2 regions of the Streptomyces sp. NPDC085944 genome follow, and region 2 is predicted to be linked to the other one. Evidence: riboswitches for the same ligand, from Rfam matches in the RefSeq annotation. Region 2 holds a riboswitch; the other holds the start of a gene.
The links. A riboswitch is a leader RNA that binds a small molecule or an ion and turns the genes downstream of it on or off. The one in region 2 is predicted to bind S-adenosylmethionine.
Positions count from the first base shown of each region.

Region 1: another riboswitch for S-adenosylmethionine. It lies ahead of AB0P07_RS15540 (aminotransferase class V-fold PLP-dependent enzyme); the one in region 2 lies ahead of thrC (threonine synthase).

Region 1 covers NZ_JBFBJX010000007.1:30,824-37,804, forward strand. The annotation lists gene trpD (anthranilate phosphoribosyltransferase) at 141-1,205, shown strand; SAM riboswitch class IV at 1,295-1,411, shown strand; gene AB0P07_RS15540 (aminotransferase class V-fold PLP-dependent enzyme) at 1,644-3,032, shown strand; partial or broken gene AB0P07_RS15545 (glycerate kinase) at 2,975-3,673, opposite strand; partial or broken gene AB0P07_RS15550 (two-component sensor histidine kinase) at 3,669-3,932, opposite strand; gene AB0P07_RS15555 (small secreted hydrophilic protein) at 3,871-4,164, opposite strand; gene AB0P07_RS15560 (Lrp/AsnC ligand binding domain-containing protein) at 4,329-4,610, opposite strand; gene AB0P07_RS15565 (rhomboid family intramembrane serine protease) at 4,607-5,377, opposite strand; gene AB0P07_RS15570 (hypothetical protein) at 5,534-5,773, shown strand; gene AB0P07_RS15575 (NYN domain-containing protein) at 5,836-6,981, shown strand, end outside.
Region 2 covers NZ_JBFBJX010000021.1:34,701-41,681, forward strand. The annotation lists gene AB0P07_RS31425 (trehalose-6-phosphate synthase) at 1-424, opposite strand, end outside; gene AB0P07_RS31430 (hypothetical protein) at 572-1,285, shown strand; gene AB0P07_RS31435 (glucosyl-3-phosphoglycerate synthase) at 1,294-2,238, opposite strand; SAM riboswitch class I at 2,399-2,546, shown strand; gene thrC (threonine synthase) at 2,564-3,856, shown strand; gene AB0P07_RS31445 (MoaD/ThiS family protein) at 3,853-4,128, shown strand; gene AB0P07_RS31450 (cold-shock protein) at 4,535-4,738, shown strand; gene groL (chaperonin GroEL) at 5,065-6,690, shown strand; gene AB0P07_RS31460 (NADH:flavin oxidoreductase) at 6,924-6,981, shown strand, end outside.

The DNA.
Region 1 (6,981 bases), on a different contig from region 2:
CTCCAGCGTCGCCACACCACGATCGAAGGGCCCCGTCCGTTCCGCGGACGGGGCCCTTCGACCGTGTCCGGGCTGGATAGGGTGGAAGCGCAATCTCCCGTCCACGACTTTCCCCACGACACACGATGCAGGAGCGGCTCATGAGCGCTGTGACCCCCGCTGGAGGCGACACCGCGGCGGGCCGCTCCTGGCCCGCCCTGCTGAACGGACTGCTGGACGGCCGCGACCTGTCCGCGGACGACACCGCCTGGGCACTGGACGTGATCATGCGCGGCGAGGCGACCGACGCGCAGATCGCCGCCTTCGCGGTCGGCCTGCGGTACAAGGGGGAGACGGTCGAGGAGATCTCCGGCCTCGTCCGCACCATGTACGAGCACGCCAACGTGATCGAGGTGCCGGGGGAGACCGTCGACATCGTCGGCACCGGCGGCGACGGCGCCAAGACGGTCAACATCTCCACCATGTCCGCGATCGTCGTGGCCGGCACGGGTGCGAAGGTCGTCAAGCACGGCAACCGGGCCGCCTCCTCCGCGTCCGGTGCCTCCGACGTTCTGGAGAAGCTCGGGGTCAACCTGGAGCTGACGCCGAAGCGCGTGGCCGAGGTCGCCGAGGAGGCCGGCATCACCTTCTGCTTCGCGGTGAAGTTCCACCCGGCGCTGCGCCATGTGGCGGCGGCCCGCGGCCAGCTCGGCATTCGCACGGTGTTCAACTTCCTGGGCCCGCTGACCAATCCGGCCCGGGTGAAGGCCCAGGCGATCGGCGTCGCCCACGCCCGGATGGCACCGATCATCGCCGGCGTCTTCGCCGAGCGCGGCAACTCCTCCCTGGTCTTCCGCGGCGACGACGGCCTCGACGAGCTGACCACGACCGCCACCTCCCGGGTCTGGATCGTGCGCGACGGCCAGGTGACCGAGGAAACCTTCGACCCGCGCGACGTCGGCGTCGAGCTGGTGCCGGTCGAGGCGCTGCGCGGCGCCGACGCCTCCTACAACGCCGACGTCGCCCGCCGGCTGCTGGCCGGCGAGACGGGCCCCGTACGGGACGCGGTGCTGCTGAACTCGGCGGCGGCCCTGGTGGCCCTGGAGCCGGGTGCGGGACCGCTGGCCGAACAGATCCGGGCCGGGATGGACCGGGCCGCGGAGTCGATCGACTCGGGCGCGGCCAGGCGCGCCCTGGAGCGCTGGGTGGCGGCGACCCACGCGTAGTCGCCTCCTTGGCCCCCGCGTGTGACGTGCGTCCCGCGATCCGGACTCGGGTTGCGGGACGCCGATCACTTCCCCTAGGTTTTTCGACAGGTCATGAGTGACAGTCATGAGGCCCCGGCCGACTGTCCGGCAACCCTCCGTCCGTGGCGGGGTGCCCCGGGTGAAGACCAGGTCGTGGACAGCAAGGTCCACGGCAAGCGCGGACCCCTCGCGAAACCAGGGGTCCTGGGTCGTCCGAGGGAGTCTTCCGTGAACCGGCGAATGCGATAGGGCCTGTCCTTCGGACCGGCCCGACGCCCCCGAAGCGGTGCGTTCATGCCCCCGCGGCCCCGGCCGGGCCGAAGGAACAGGCCCTCGGCCGCAGAGCCCCGCCTCCGCACACACCCTTCTTGTCTTTCACAGCGCCCTGCCGCGCGCTGGTTCTCACGGGAGTCCGTCATGTCCGCAGCCGCCCCCGCCTCCGTCACCGCTGCCTCCGCCGTCGCCGCCCCGCTGCCCGTCCTCGGCCGGGACGTCACCGTCCCGCTGGTCACCGGCGGGGAGGTCACCTACGCCGCGCTCGACTACGCCGCCAGCGCGCCCGCGCTCCAGCGGGTCTGGGACGACGTCGCCGCCTACGCCCCGTACTACGGCAGCGTCCACCGGGGCGCCGGGTACCTGTCGCAGCTGTCGACCGACCTGTTCGAGAACGCCCGCCGGACCGTGGCCGACTTCCTCGGCTGCCGGGACGACGACCAGGTGGTGTTCACCCGGTCCACCACCGACTCCCTCAACCTGCTCGCCGCCGCGCTGCCCGCCGGGAGCCGGGTCTTCGTCTTCGAGACCGAGCACCACGCCTCGCTGCTGCCCTGGCGCGAGGCCGACGTGACGTACCTGGACGCCCCGCGCACCCCCGCGCAGGCCGTCGAGACGCTGGAGCGGGCCCTGGCCGCCCGCGAGCCGTACGGGCCCGCCCTGGTCTGCGTGACCGGTGCCTCCAACGTCACCGGCGAGCTGTGGCCGGTGCGCGAACTGGCCGCCGCCGCGCACGCGCACGGCGCCCGGATCGTGCTGGACGCCGCCCAGCTCGCCCCGCACCACCCGGTGTCGGTGACCGACCTGGACGTCGACTGGGTCGCCTTCTCCGGGCACAAGCTGTACGCCCCCTTCGGCTCCGGTGTGCTGGCCGGGCGGGCCGACTGGCTGCGCGAGGCCGAGCCGTACCTCGCCGGCGGCGGCGCCAGCCGCACGGTGAGCCGGCGTGCCGACGGCGGCGTGGACGTCCAGTGGCACGACAGCGCCGCCCGGCACGAGGCCGGGTCGCCCAACGTCATCGGTGCCTACGCGATCGCCTCCGCCTGCAAGGCGCTCACCGAGGCCGGCTTCGACACGCTGGTCGCCCGCGAGGAGTACCTGATCCGCAAGGTGCGCGAGGGCCTCGCCGACGTCCCAGAGGTCCGTGTCCTCTCGCTCTTCGGCGACGACGCGCCGCGTGTCGGGGTGCTCTCCTTCGTCGTCGAGGGCTGGAACAGCTCGCACTTCGCCGCGGCCCTCTCGGCCGAGTACGGCATCGGCGTGCGCGACGGCCTCTTCTGCGCCCACCCGCTGCTGCGCACCCTGCTCGGCAGCGACCCGCAGGCGCAGGGCGAGTGCGGCGCCCCCGAGGCGGCACCCGGGGAGAAGTCCCTCAACGCCGTCCGCGTGAGCTTCGGCGCGGGCACTGCGGACGAGCACGTCGAGCGGTTCGTGAACGCCGTCAAGGAGCTGGTGAGCGACGGCGCCCGGTGGAACTACCGCACCGAGGACGGCCGTTGCGTGCCCGACACCGGCTCGGCCGTCGACGCCTGAGCGGGCGGACCCGCCAGGCCCGCTCGATCCGCCCGACCCGGCAACCGCGAGCCCAGCAGGATCTTCCGCAGCGCCCGTTCCGTGGCGTCCGTCAGGAGTTCCGAGGCCCGCAGCAGCGCGTCCGCGAGGGCCATCGGCGCGGGCAGGACGCCGTGGCAGGCGTCCACCCCCGGCACGTCGTGCGCACCCTCGCCGAGCGTGCCGGCCAGGGCGAGGACGGGACGGCCGTACAGGGTGGCGCGGCGGGCCACCTCGGCCGGGACCTTGCCGCGCGGCGTCTGGTGGTCCAGCGCGCCCTCCGCGGTCAGGACCAGGTCGGCGCGGGCGAGCCGGACGTCCAGGTCGAGATGGTCGAGCAGCACGTCGAAGCGGGGCAGCAGCCGGGCCCCGACCGCGGCGAGTCCCGCGCCGGGACCGTCGGAGGCGCCGGTGCACAGGTCGGTGCCGACGACGCCGAGGTCGCGGACGACGACGCGCGCCCGGTTCTCCAGGCCGGTCGACAACTCCTCGACCTGTGCGGGCGTCGCCCCCTTCTGCGGTCCGAACACCCGGGCCACGCCGCGCTCTTCGCACAGCACGTTGAACGGGTCGCAGGCGACGAGCAGTTCGGTGTCCTTCAGCCGGGCGTCCAGGCCGGCCGGTCTCCGGGTCGAAGCCCTGTTCCTCGAAGTCGGCGAACTCGCCGGCCTCCTGGGCGAGCAGGCCGCTGATCCGCTGGTCGGTGTCGCGCAGCAGGATCGAACGGGTGGTCGTCGCGACCGGGGCCAGCGCGACGGCCGTCACGAGCAGCAGCCACAGCAGGATACGGACCCGGGCCGAGATCCGGCGGCGCTCGCGCTCACCCGTCGCCGGATCCGTCCCCGGGTCCGTCGTCGGCGTCGCCGCCCCGGTCGTCGTCATCGTCGTCGTCCGAAGGGCCGTCGGTGACCGGCGGCCGCGTCACCACCTGGGCGCTGGGCGTCGGCTCGGGCGAGGAGGTCGGATTCGGGCCGAGGGAGCCGCTCTCCAGCTCCACCTTGGCCGGGGCCCGGGGCTCCTGCGGGCTGTCGGTCAGGGCGAAACTGGGCGCGGCGATGCCGAGGGGAATCAGGACGACGGCCGCGAGGGCCGCCATGCGGCGGGAGAAGACCATGCGGTGGATTCTGCGCGAGGTTTTCGGCGGGCCGGATGAGCCCTGGATGAAGGCCCCTTCATGTCCATCGGCGGATTGCTGCGGGTCCGCTGTGGCTGGTCGCGCAGTTCCCCGCGCCCCTTGGGGCGCGCCCCCCTCCGGGGCGCTTCCCACTCGCCGGCGTCTCAGTTGTCCAGGCCGATGGCGAAGGCCGCTTCCAGGTCGTGCTGGGAGTAGGTGCGGAAGGCCACGTGGGTGTCCGTGCCCTCCACGCCCGGGATCTTGCTGATGCGGCCGGGGATGACCTCGGCCAGGTCCTCGTGCCGGCTCACCCGCACCATGGCGATCAGGTCGTAGGTGCCGGTGACGGAGAAGACCTCGCTGACGCTCTCCAGCGCGGCGATCTGCTCCGCGATCTCCGGAATGCGGTCCACGCTGGTCTTGATGAGGACGATCGCGCTGATCACGGCTGGTTCTCTCCCTCGGGCGCCGCCACTGGAACGCTCTTCACTCTAGCCGCAGGCCCGAACCGCACCCAGGCGAAGGCGAAGCCCAGACCGAAGCCCACCAGGTGCGCCAGGTAGGCCACCCCCGGACCGTCGCCGGCCCGCCCCGCCGCAATCCACTGCAGGGTCACCCAGAACGGCAGCACGACCCAGGCCGGGAAGCGCAGCGGCAGGAAGAAGAGGAAGGGCAGGAGGCTGGTCACACGGGCCCGCGGGAAGAGGAACAGGAACGCGCCGAGGACCGCGGAGATCGCCCCCGAGGCGCCGACCAGGGACTCCTGGGAGTGGGCGTTGGCGCCCGCGTAGCCCAGCAGGGCCAGGTAGCCGCAGCCGAGGTAGAACAGGGCGAACTGGAGCCGGCCCATCCGTTCCTCGGTCATCGCGCCGAAGACGTAGAGGAAGAGCATGTTGCCCAGCAGGTGCACCCAGCTGCCGTGGACGAACAGCGCCGTGGCCGGGGTGAGCGCCGACCCGGGGGAGTCCTCGAACAGTTCTGCGGGAATCACGCCCCAGCGCCGGAAGTAGGCGCGCTGCGCGGCCAGCAGCTCCTCCCCGGTGCCGTACACCGGATTGAGGCCGGCCGCCGGGCTGATCAGGAAGAGCAGGCAGCACAGGGTGATCAGCGTGTACGTCACCGGTGCCGCCCGTCGCCGGGACGGGCCGGCCGGGGCGAGCCTCCTGACCGCCGCGAGCGTGGTGCGGGCCGCCGTGCTCCAGTTGCGGATCATGAACACAGAGCATGACGCAACGGGCGCAAGGGGTCATAGTGCCTCGCCGCCGTGGACACGCGGGCGTCGGGTACCCGCCAGGCCGTAGGGTTACGAGCCACACGCACCGGGGGAGCTCGGCGCGTCACCGACACTGGAAGAGAGCGAACAGCCACGATGACGGTTCCCCTGCCGACCGGCACGACGCGATGGCGCTGCACCCTCTGCGGCAACCTCACCCGCTTCGACGTGACCCGGGCCTCGAAGGTCGTCGAGTACGTGCACCTCGATCTGGCCGGCGAGCCGACGGTGGAGGAGCGCGAGGTGCTCAGTGAGACCATCGAGTCGGTGCGGTGCCGCTGGTGCAACGCCGTGGACCAGGTGGAACTCGTGGACAGGCCGGATGCCGCCTCCTGAGCGGAGCGGCCCCGCACAAGGCGATTCCGGCCCGGGATCGCCCTGAGACATTGGGGTGACGGATGGTGGAGACACACGGCGGGGGGCCGGGCGACGGCGCCGCTGAGGTGCTCGACCGCCCGCTGCCCGACGGCGTGCGCCGCCGGGTCGTGCAGATCGTGTCCGACGGCTTCGGCTCGCTCACCCTCGGCGAGCTGCCCGCACAGCTGAGGCAGTACGCCAGGTTCGCGCCGAACCGCCGGGTCAAGTTCGCCGGCAACGCCATGGCCGCCGCCGTGGAGACCGACGCGCTCTTCCGGCAGCGCATCGGCGAGAAGCTCCGCGACGCCCAGCCCGAACTGGCCGGCGCCCTGGACGGCGGGTCAGCGCTCCCGGCCGCCGACCCCCTCGACGTGGCCGCCGCCGCCTACGTACTGCGCCCGCACGGCTGGGTGAAGCTGGTGACCGCCGCCGGTGAGGAGGCGCAGCGGGCGGACGCCGAGCGCGCCGACGAGGAGAGCCGCGCGGAGCTGGAACGGCTGCGCGAGGAGCTGTCCCGGGCCCGGGAACACACCAAGGACGAGACCGAGCGGCTGCGGGCCGAGCTGGACGCGGCGAAGCGGGAGACCGAGTCGCTGCACCGCAAGCTGCGCTCCGCCCTCAGCGACGTCAAACGAGGCGAGGCGGCCCTGCGCAAGCTCCGGGCCGAGACGGACGCCCTGCGCGCCGAGGCGCACACCCAGGTGTCCGCCGCCGAGAGCGAGACCCGGCGGCTCAAAACCCGTCTCGGGGAGGCGGAGGCAGCCCTGGAGGCCACCCGCAAGGCCGCCCGCGAGGGACGCAGCGTCGAGGACATGCGCGTACGGCTGCTGCTCGACACCCTCCTCGACGCCACCCAGGGGCTGCGCCGCGAGCTGGCGCTGCCCCCGGTGTCCGTGCGGCCCGCCGAGACCGTGGACGCGGTCGAGCCGGGTCGGATGACGCCCAAGGACATCGCCAACCGGGCCCTGTCCGAGAACGACCCGGCGATCCTGAACCAGTTGCTGGCGCTGCCCCAGGCCCATCTGGTCGTCGACGGCTACAACGTCACCAAGACCGGCTATCCGCAGATGCCGTTGGAGAAGCAGCGGCTGCGGCTGCTCGGCCAGCTCTCCCAGCTCGCCGCGCAGACCGGCGCCGAGATGACCTGTGTCTTCGACGGGGCCGAACTGGTGGCGCCCGTGCTGCTC
Region 2 (6,981 bases):
CCTCGGCCGCCTCCTCGGCCAGCGCCTCGGCGAAGGCCCGGTTGTACGCCTCGTAGGAGGCCCACTGCCGCCGGAACTCCGCGTCGAAGACCGGCTCCAGGGGCGTCTGGTACAGCATGTGGTGCACGAACCACAGCACGCTGTTGGCGATCCCGTTGTACGCGTCCGCGTGCACGTCGGCCGGTACGTCCAGCATCCGTACGCCGTCCTCACCGACCCCGCGCCGCACCGCCTCGCGGTCGCCGTCGCCGAGCGCCGAGCACACCCACAGCGCGCCGGCGTCGGGTCCGATGGCCGACAACCCCGACACGAGCCCGCCACCGCCCCGTTTGGCGTGCAGCGACCCGTCCTCCCGCACCTCGTACGAGACCGGCCCCCGGTTGGAGGCGACCAGCACCTGAGCAGCACCGAAGCTTGAAGCCATACGCCTCAACCTAGCCCGGCCCCCCGAACCTCAAACGTTCCCCGGTGTCACGTCGGCGGCGATTCGGTCACGCGTCTTGTGTGGAAACTGTGAACAGGTTGAGGATGTGCGGTGAACATTTCAACTTCTTGGGGGGGCGGGCGAACCATGCCCATACGCATACGTACGCGACACCCGCGCAGGGGCGGACTCGCCGGCACGGCGGCGCTGATCGCGGCCTGCGCGCTGGCCCTGGCGGGCTGCGGCGGCGACGGCGGCGACGGCGCGAGTACGAAGGCGGCGGGGACAGCCACGGCGGCCACCGCGACCGCCACCGCTACGCCGAGCAGCAGCCCGCCCCCCGAGGCGTCTCCCAGCCCTCAGCCGCCGACACCGGCTTTCACCCCGACCGCCGCCACGCTGTCGGACTTCACCGGCCGCACCATGAGGGCGGCCGTCCTCGCCGCCAAGGGAGCGCACGTCGACTACACCGTGCTCCTCCAGGGCACCGGGCAGCCGGCCTCCTCCTGGGGTCTCGACGAGAAGGTCTGCGCGCAGAGCGGCGGCTCCGGCACCGTGACCTTCACCGTCCCCCGCGACGGCCGCGACTGCGCCGGGCGCCTGCTGCACACGCCGAAGCCGACCCCGAAGCCGTCGAAGACCCGGGCCGACGGCACCGGCGGCACGAGCGGGGGCGGTGGAACCGGGGGCGGCACCGGTGTCTGCGAGCTGACGAGCCCGGCCGGCAACTGCTACGCCGACGGCCAGTTCTGCGCGACGAAGCACCGGGGCCTGAGCACCCACGGCCGCGGCGGCGAGTACCTGACCTGTGAGCAGGACTCCGGCGGCAGGTGGCGCTGGTCGGACGGCGTCCCCGGCTGAGGCGGGGTTCAGGCCACCTTCCGGGCCGCGTACTCCGCGATCTCCGCCATCGGGGGCCGTTCCTCGGTGTCCACGGCGTAGGTGCGCGGCTCGAAGCCGTCGACGCCCCGCTCGAACTGGGTGAGCGTCGGCCGGACCAGGTGGCCGCGGGCCAGCCGGAGCTGGGCGGTGCGGTAGATCGCGGCGGCCATCCGGCCCAGCGCCCGCCCGTCCTGGTGGCGGTGGACGCGGACCCCGACGTCGACCTGCGCGAGCGCGTCCAGGCCCACCAGGTGCAGGGCGTCGACCAGCATGCCGAGCTCGACGCCGTAGCCGACCGGGAAGGGGAGCCGTTCCAGCAGGGAGCGGCGGGCCGCGTACTCGCCGCCCAGCGGCTGGACGAACCCGGCCAGCTGCGGCCAGTGCATGTTGAGCAGCGGGCGGGCCATCAGCTCGGTGACCCGGCCGCCCTGCCCCGGGGCTGCGCCGAGCGGACGGTCGTACATGGCCTTGACCAGGTGCACGTCCGGATCGGTCAGCAGCGGGCCCACGATCCCGGAGACGAAGTCGGCGGAGAACTCGCGCAGGTCGGCGTCGACGAAGCAGACGATGTCCCCGCCGGTGACCAGCAGCGACCGCCACAGCACCTCGCCCTTGCCGGGCACGGCGGGGATGCGGGGGAGGATCGCGTCCCGGTGCACGACGCGCGCGCCGGCCGCCGCGGCCACCTCGGCCGTACGGTCGCTCGACCCGGAGTCCACGACCACGACCTCGTCGACCAGCGGCACCCGCAGCACCAGCTCCCGCCGGATCACCGTGACGATGTCGCCGACCGTCGCCTCCTCGTCCAGCGCGGGGAGCACCACGCTGACCGACTGCCCGGTGGCGTGCTTGGCGGACAGGAGCTGCCGGACGGTCCGGTCCCCGGCGGACCAGGAGCGTGCGCTCAGCCAGCGCTCGACTTCTTCCAGCACGTCCGGTGGTCTCCTTCGTGGTCCGTGGTGATCCGTTGTGATCCATCTCGCGGTACGGACGACTGTCTCAACGGTGGTGGCCTTCGGTTACAGTCTTGAACAACGCGTGGGACCACCGCATGCCGGGGTCGCCGCGCACCAGCGAAGAACAACTTCATACCGCTCATCCAGAGGGGCAGAGGGATACGGCCCGATGAAGCCCCGGCAACCCTCCAGCCGGCTCTTGTCACACGGACGTGGCGAGGCTCCCGGCTAGGGAAGGTGCCAAATCCGTCTCACGGCGAGATGCGTCGTGAGGAAGATGAGGAGAAAGGGCCTCGCCTCCATGGCTGTGCAGACTGCCGAAACCGCCACGAACACCACGACCTCCGCGGTCGACCTCGGCCCCGCCGCCGCCCTGAGCTGCCGGGAGTGCGGCCACAGGGTCCCGCTCGGACCGGTGTTCGCCTGCGAGGAGTGTTTCGGCCCCCTCGAGATCGCCTACGACTTCTCGGACTACGACACCGAGGAACTGCGGGGGCGCATCGAAGCGGGCCCCGCGAACATCTGGCGCTACGCCCCCCTGCTGCCCGTCCCGGCCGACGTCGCGACCAAGCCGAACATCAACCCCGGCTGGACCAAGCTCGTCAAGGCCGACAACCTCGCCCGCGAGCTGGGCGTCACCGGCGGCCTGTACGTCAAGGACGACTCCGGCAACCCCACGCACTCCTTCAAGGACCGCGTCGTCGCCCAGGCCCTGGAGGCCGCCCGCGCCTTCGGCTTCACCACCCTGTCCTGCTCCTCCACCGGCAACCTCGCCGGTGCCGTCGGCGCCGCCGCCGCCCGGGCCGGTTTCCGCTCCTGCGTGTTCATCCCGCACGACCTGGAGCAGGGCAAGGTCGTCATGGCCGCCGTCTACGGCGGTGAGCTCGTCGGCATCGAGGGCAACTACGACGACGTGAACCGCTTCTGCTCCGAGCTGATCGGCGACCCGGCCGGCGAGGGCTGGGGCTTCGTCAACGTCAACCTGCGCCCCTACTACGCCGAGGGCTCCAAGACCCTCGCGTACGAGATCTGCGAGCAGCTCGGCTGGGAGCTGCCCGACCAGCTCGTCGTGCCGATCGCGTCCGGCTCCCAGCTGACGAAGATCGACAAGGGGCTCAAGGAGCTGGTCCAACTCGGTCTGGTCGAGGACAAGCCGTACAAGATCTTCGGTGCGCAGGCCGAGGGCTGCTCGCCGGTCTCCACGGCGTTCAAGGCCGGTCACGACGTGGTGCGCCCGCAGAAGCCGAACACCATCGCCAAGTCGCTGGCCATCGGCAACCCGGCCGACGGCCCCTACGTCCTCGACATCGCCCGTCGCACCGGCGGTGCCGTGGAGGACGTGACCGACGAGCAGGTCGTGGACGCGATCAAGCTGCTCGCCCGCACGGAGGGCATCTTCGCCGAGACGGCGGGCGGCGTGACGGTCGGCGTCACGAAGAAGCTGATCGAGGACGGCGTGCTCGACCCGTCGCTCACCACCGTCGTCCTGAACACCGGCGACGGCCTCAAGACCCTCGACGCGGTGGCCGGCACCGGCCTCACCGCCACGATCCGTCCCAACCTGGACTCCTTCCGAGAGGCTGGCCTCGCATGAGCGTGACCGTTCGTATCCCGACCATCCTGCGCACCTACACCGGCGGCAAGGCCGAGGTCAGCGCCGAGGGGGCCAACCTCGGTGAGGTCATCTCCGACCTGGAGAAGAACCACACCGGCATCGCCGCCCGCGTCCTGGACGACCAGGGCAAGCTGCGCCGCTTCGTCAACGTCTACGTCAACGACGACGACGTCCGCTTCGAGCAGGGTCTTGAGACCTCGACGCCGGACGGCGCGGGCGTCTCGATCATCCCGGCGGTCGCCGGCGGCTGATACGGGTCGTAGCGCGCATTGCCCTCTCCGTGAGAGAAACGGAGGGGGCAATTCCATGTGATTGAGCGCGGTAGAGTTGGGGAACGCGCTCCCGATCGGCACAACGGGAACCGTTAATTCCTGCCGCCCGCCCGACAAGAAGCAGCCAAAGTACGGGCCCTTTCTGCGGCTTTTGTTCCCTTTGCGTGCCCCGACTTGACCCGTATTCAGGCGAATTCTCGCTACATTCCGGACCGGGCGCGTCCAGATTTCTCGTCCGATTGACCTGTTGCAGACGGCAGTTGGACAGATACATTCAGCCGCGGTCGACGCGTTCCGGCGCACGCCCCCAGTCGTGGGGGGCGAGGTCTGACCCGGGTCCGCGAAGTGCGGATCTGTGCAAGGGCCAGTAATAGGGGAGTTAGGCATGGCTCAGGGCACCGTCAAGTGGTTCAACGCGGAGAAGGGGTACGGCTTCATCGCGGTCGACGGTGGTGCGGATGTTTTCGTCCACTACAGCGCGATTCAGATGGACGGCTACCGCACCCTCGAAGAAGGCCAGCGGGTCGAGTTCGAGATCTCGCAGGGTCAGAAGGGCCCGCAGGCCGACATGGTTCGCCTCAGCGCCTGAGACGCGCGGCCGGCGCAGCACCCGGTCTTCGTCCGAAGGGCCCGTACCTCGAGGGGTACGGGCCCTTCGGCCTGCCCGGACGCGGGCCGTCCCCTTGTTCGCGGGTGGCTGACCGCGTGGCCCGATCCCCGAGAGGCGCTTGCACTCGACCATGCCGAGTGCTAATCATTGCGTTAGCACTCTGAAGGTGAGAGTGACAACGAAGGACCGGGTCGGTGAGGCCCGCGGGCCGGGTGGGGAAGGAACCACAAGGCCGGCGAGCCGTCCGTCGCGGGCGCGGGCGCGGTCCGAAGGAATCACCCCCAGTCCTGGAGGGACCACTTCACATGGCCAAGATCATCGCGTTCGACGAGGAGGCGCGGCGCGGCCTCGAGCGCGGCATGAACCAGCTCGCGGACGCCGTCAAGGTGACGCTCGGCCCCAAGGGCCGCAACGTCGTCCTCGAGAAGAAGTGGGGCGCCCCCACGATCACCAACGATGGTGTCTCCATCGCCAAGGAGATCGAGCTCGAGGACCCGTACGAGAAGATCGGCGCCGAGCTGGTCAAGGAAGTCGCCAAGAAGACGGACGACGTCGCCGGTGACGGTACGACCACCGCGACCGTCCTCGCCCAGGCCCTGGTCAAGGAAGGCCTGCGCAACGTCGCGGCCGGCGCCAACCCGATGGCCCTCAAGCGCGGCATCGAGAAGGCCGTCGAGGCCGTCTCCGCCGCCCTGCTCGAGCAGGCCAAGGATGTCGAGACCAAGGAGCAGATCGCCTCCACGGCCTCCATCTCCGCCGCCGACACCCAGATCGGCGAGCTCATCGCCGAGGCCATGGACAAGGTCGGCAAGGAAGGCGTCATCACCGTCGAGGAGTCCCAGACCTTCGGTCTGGAGCTGGAGCTCACCGAGGGTATGCGCTTCGACAAGGGCTACATCTCGGCGTACTTCGCCACCGACATGGAGCGTATGGAGGCGTCGCTCGACGACCCGTACATCCTGATCGCCAACTCCAAGATCGGCAACGTCAAGGACCTGCTGCCGCTCCTGGAGAAGGTCATGCAGTCGGGCAAGCCGCTGCTGATCATCGCCGAGGACGTCGAGGGCGAGGCCCTGTCGACCCTGGTCGTCAACAAGATCCGCGGCACCTTCAAGTCCGTCGCCGTCAAGGCCCCGGGCTTCGGCGACCGCCGCAAGGCCATGCTCGGCGACATCGCCATCCTCACCGGCGGCGAGGTCATCTCCGAGGAGGTCGGCCTCAAGCTGGAGAACGCCACGCTGGACCTGCTGGGCAGCGCGCGCAAGGTCGTCATCACCAAGGACGAGACCACGATCGTGGACGGCGCCGGCTCGGCCGACCAGGTCCAGGGCCGCGTCAACCAGATCCGCGCCGAGATCGAGAACAGCGACTCGGACTACGACCGCGAGAAGCTCCAGGAGCGCCTGGCGAAGCTGGCCGGCGGCGTGGCCGTCATCAAGGCCGGTGCCGCCACCGAGGTCGAGCTCAAGGAGCGCAAGCACCGCATCGAGGACGCCGTCCGCAACGCGAAGGCGGCCGTCGAGGAGGGCATCGTCGCCGGTGGTGGCGTGGCCCTGCTCCAGGCCTCCCAGGTCTTCGAGAAGCTGGAGCTGACGGGTGACGAGGCGACCGGCGCCAACGCCGTGAAGCTCGCCCTGGAGGCCCCGCTGAAGCAGATCGCCGTCAACGGCGGTCTCGAGGGTGGCGTCGTCGTGGAGAAGGTCCGCAACCTGACCGTCGGCCACGGCCTGAACGCCGCTTCCGGCGAGTACGTCGACATGATCGCCGAGGGCATCATCGACCCGGCGAAGGTGACCCGCTCTGCCCTGCAGAACGCCGCCTCCATCGCCGCGCTGTTCCTCACCACCGAGGCCGTCATCGCCGACAAGCCGGAGAAGGCCGCTCCGGCGGGCGCCCCGGGCGGCATGCCGGGCGGTGACATGGACTTCTGATCGACCGGTTCCGGTTGATCGACCGTCCTGCACGGACCGAGGGCGGCACTCCCCGAGAGGGGGGTGCCGCCCTCGGGCTTTTCCGCGTTCTGGGCCGGCCGCCGTATGTGTCCCGGGTCACGGCGGATCGGCGGCCGCGGACGGAATGCACGGGCCGGACCGGGCCGTTCACCGAGGAGTGCGATGAATGCGTGCGCACATACCACCCGGTACCTACTCCAGGGAGTCCGTAAGTGACCGCCACCCCCACCGAGGCAGCCTCCCGCGCCGCCCAGCTCCTCGCCCGCCCCG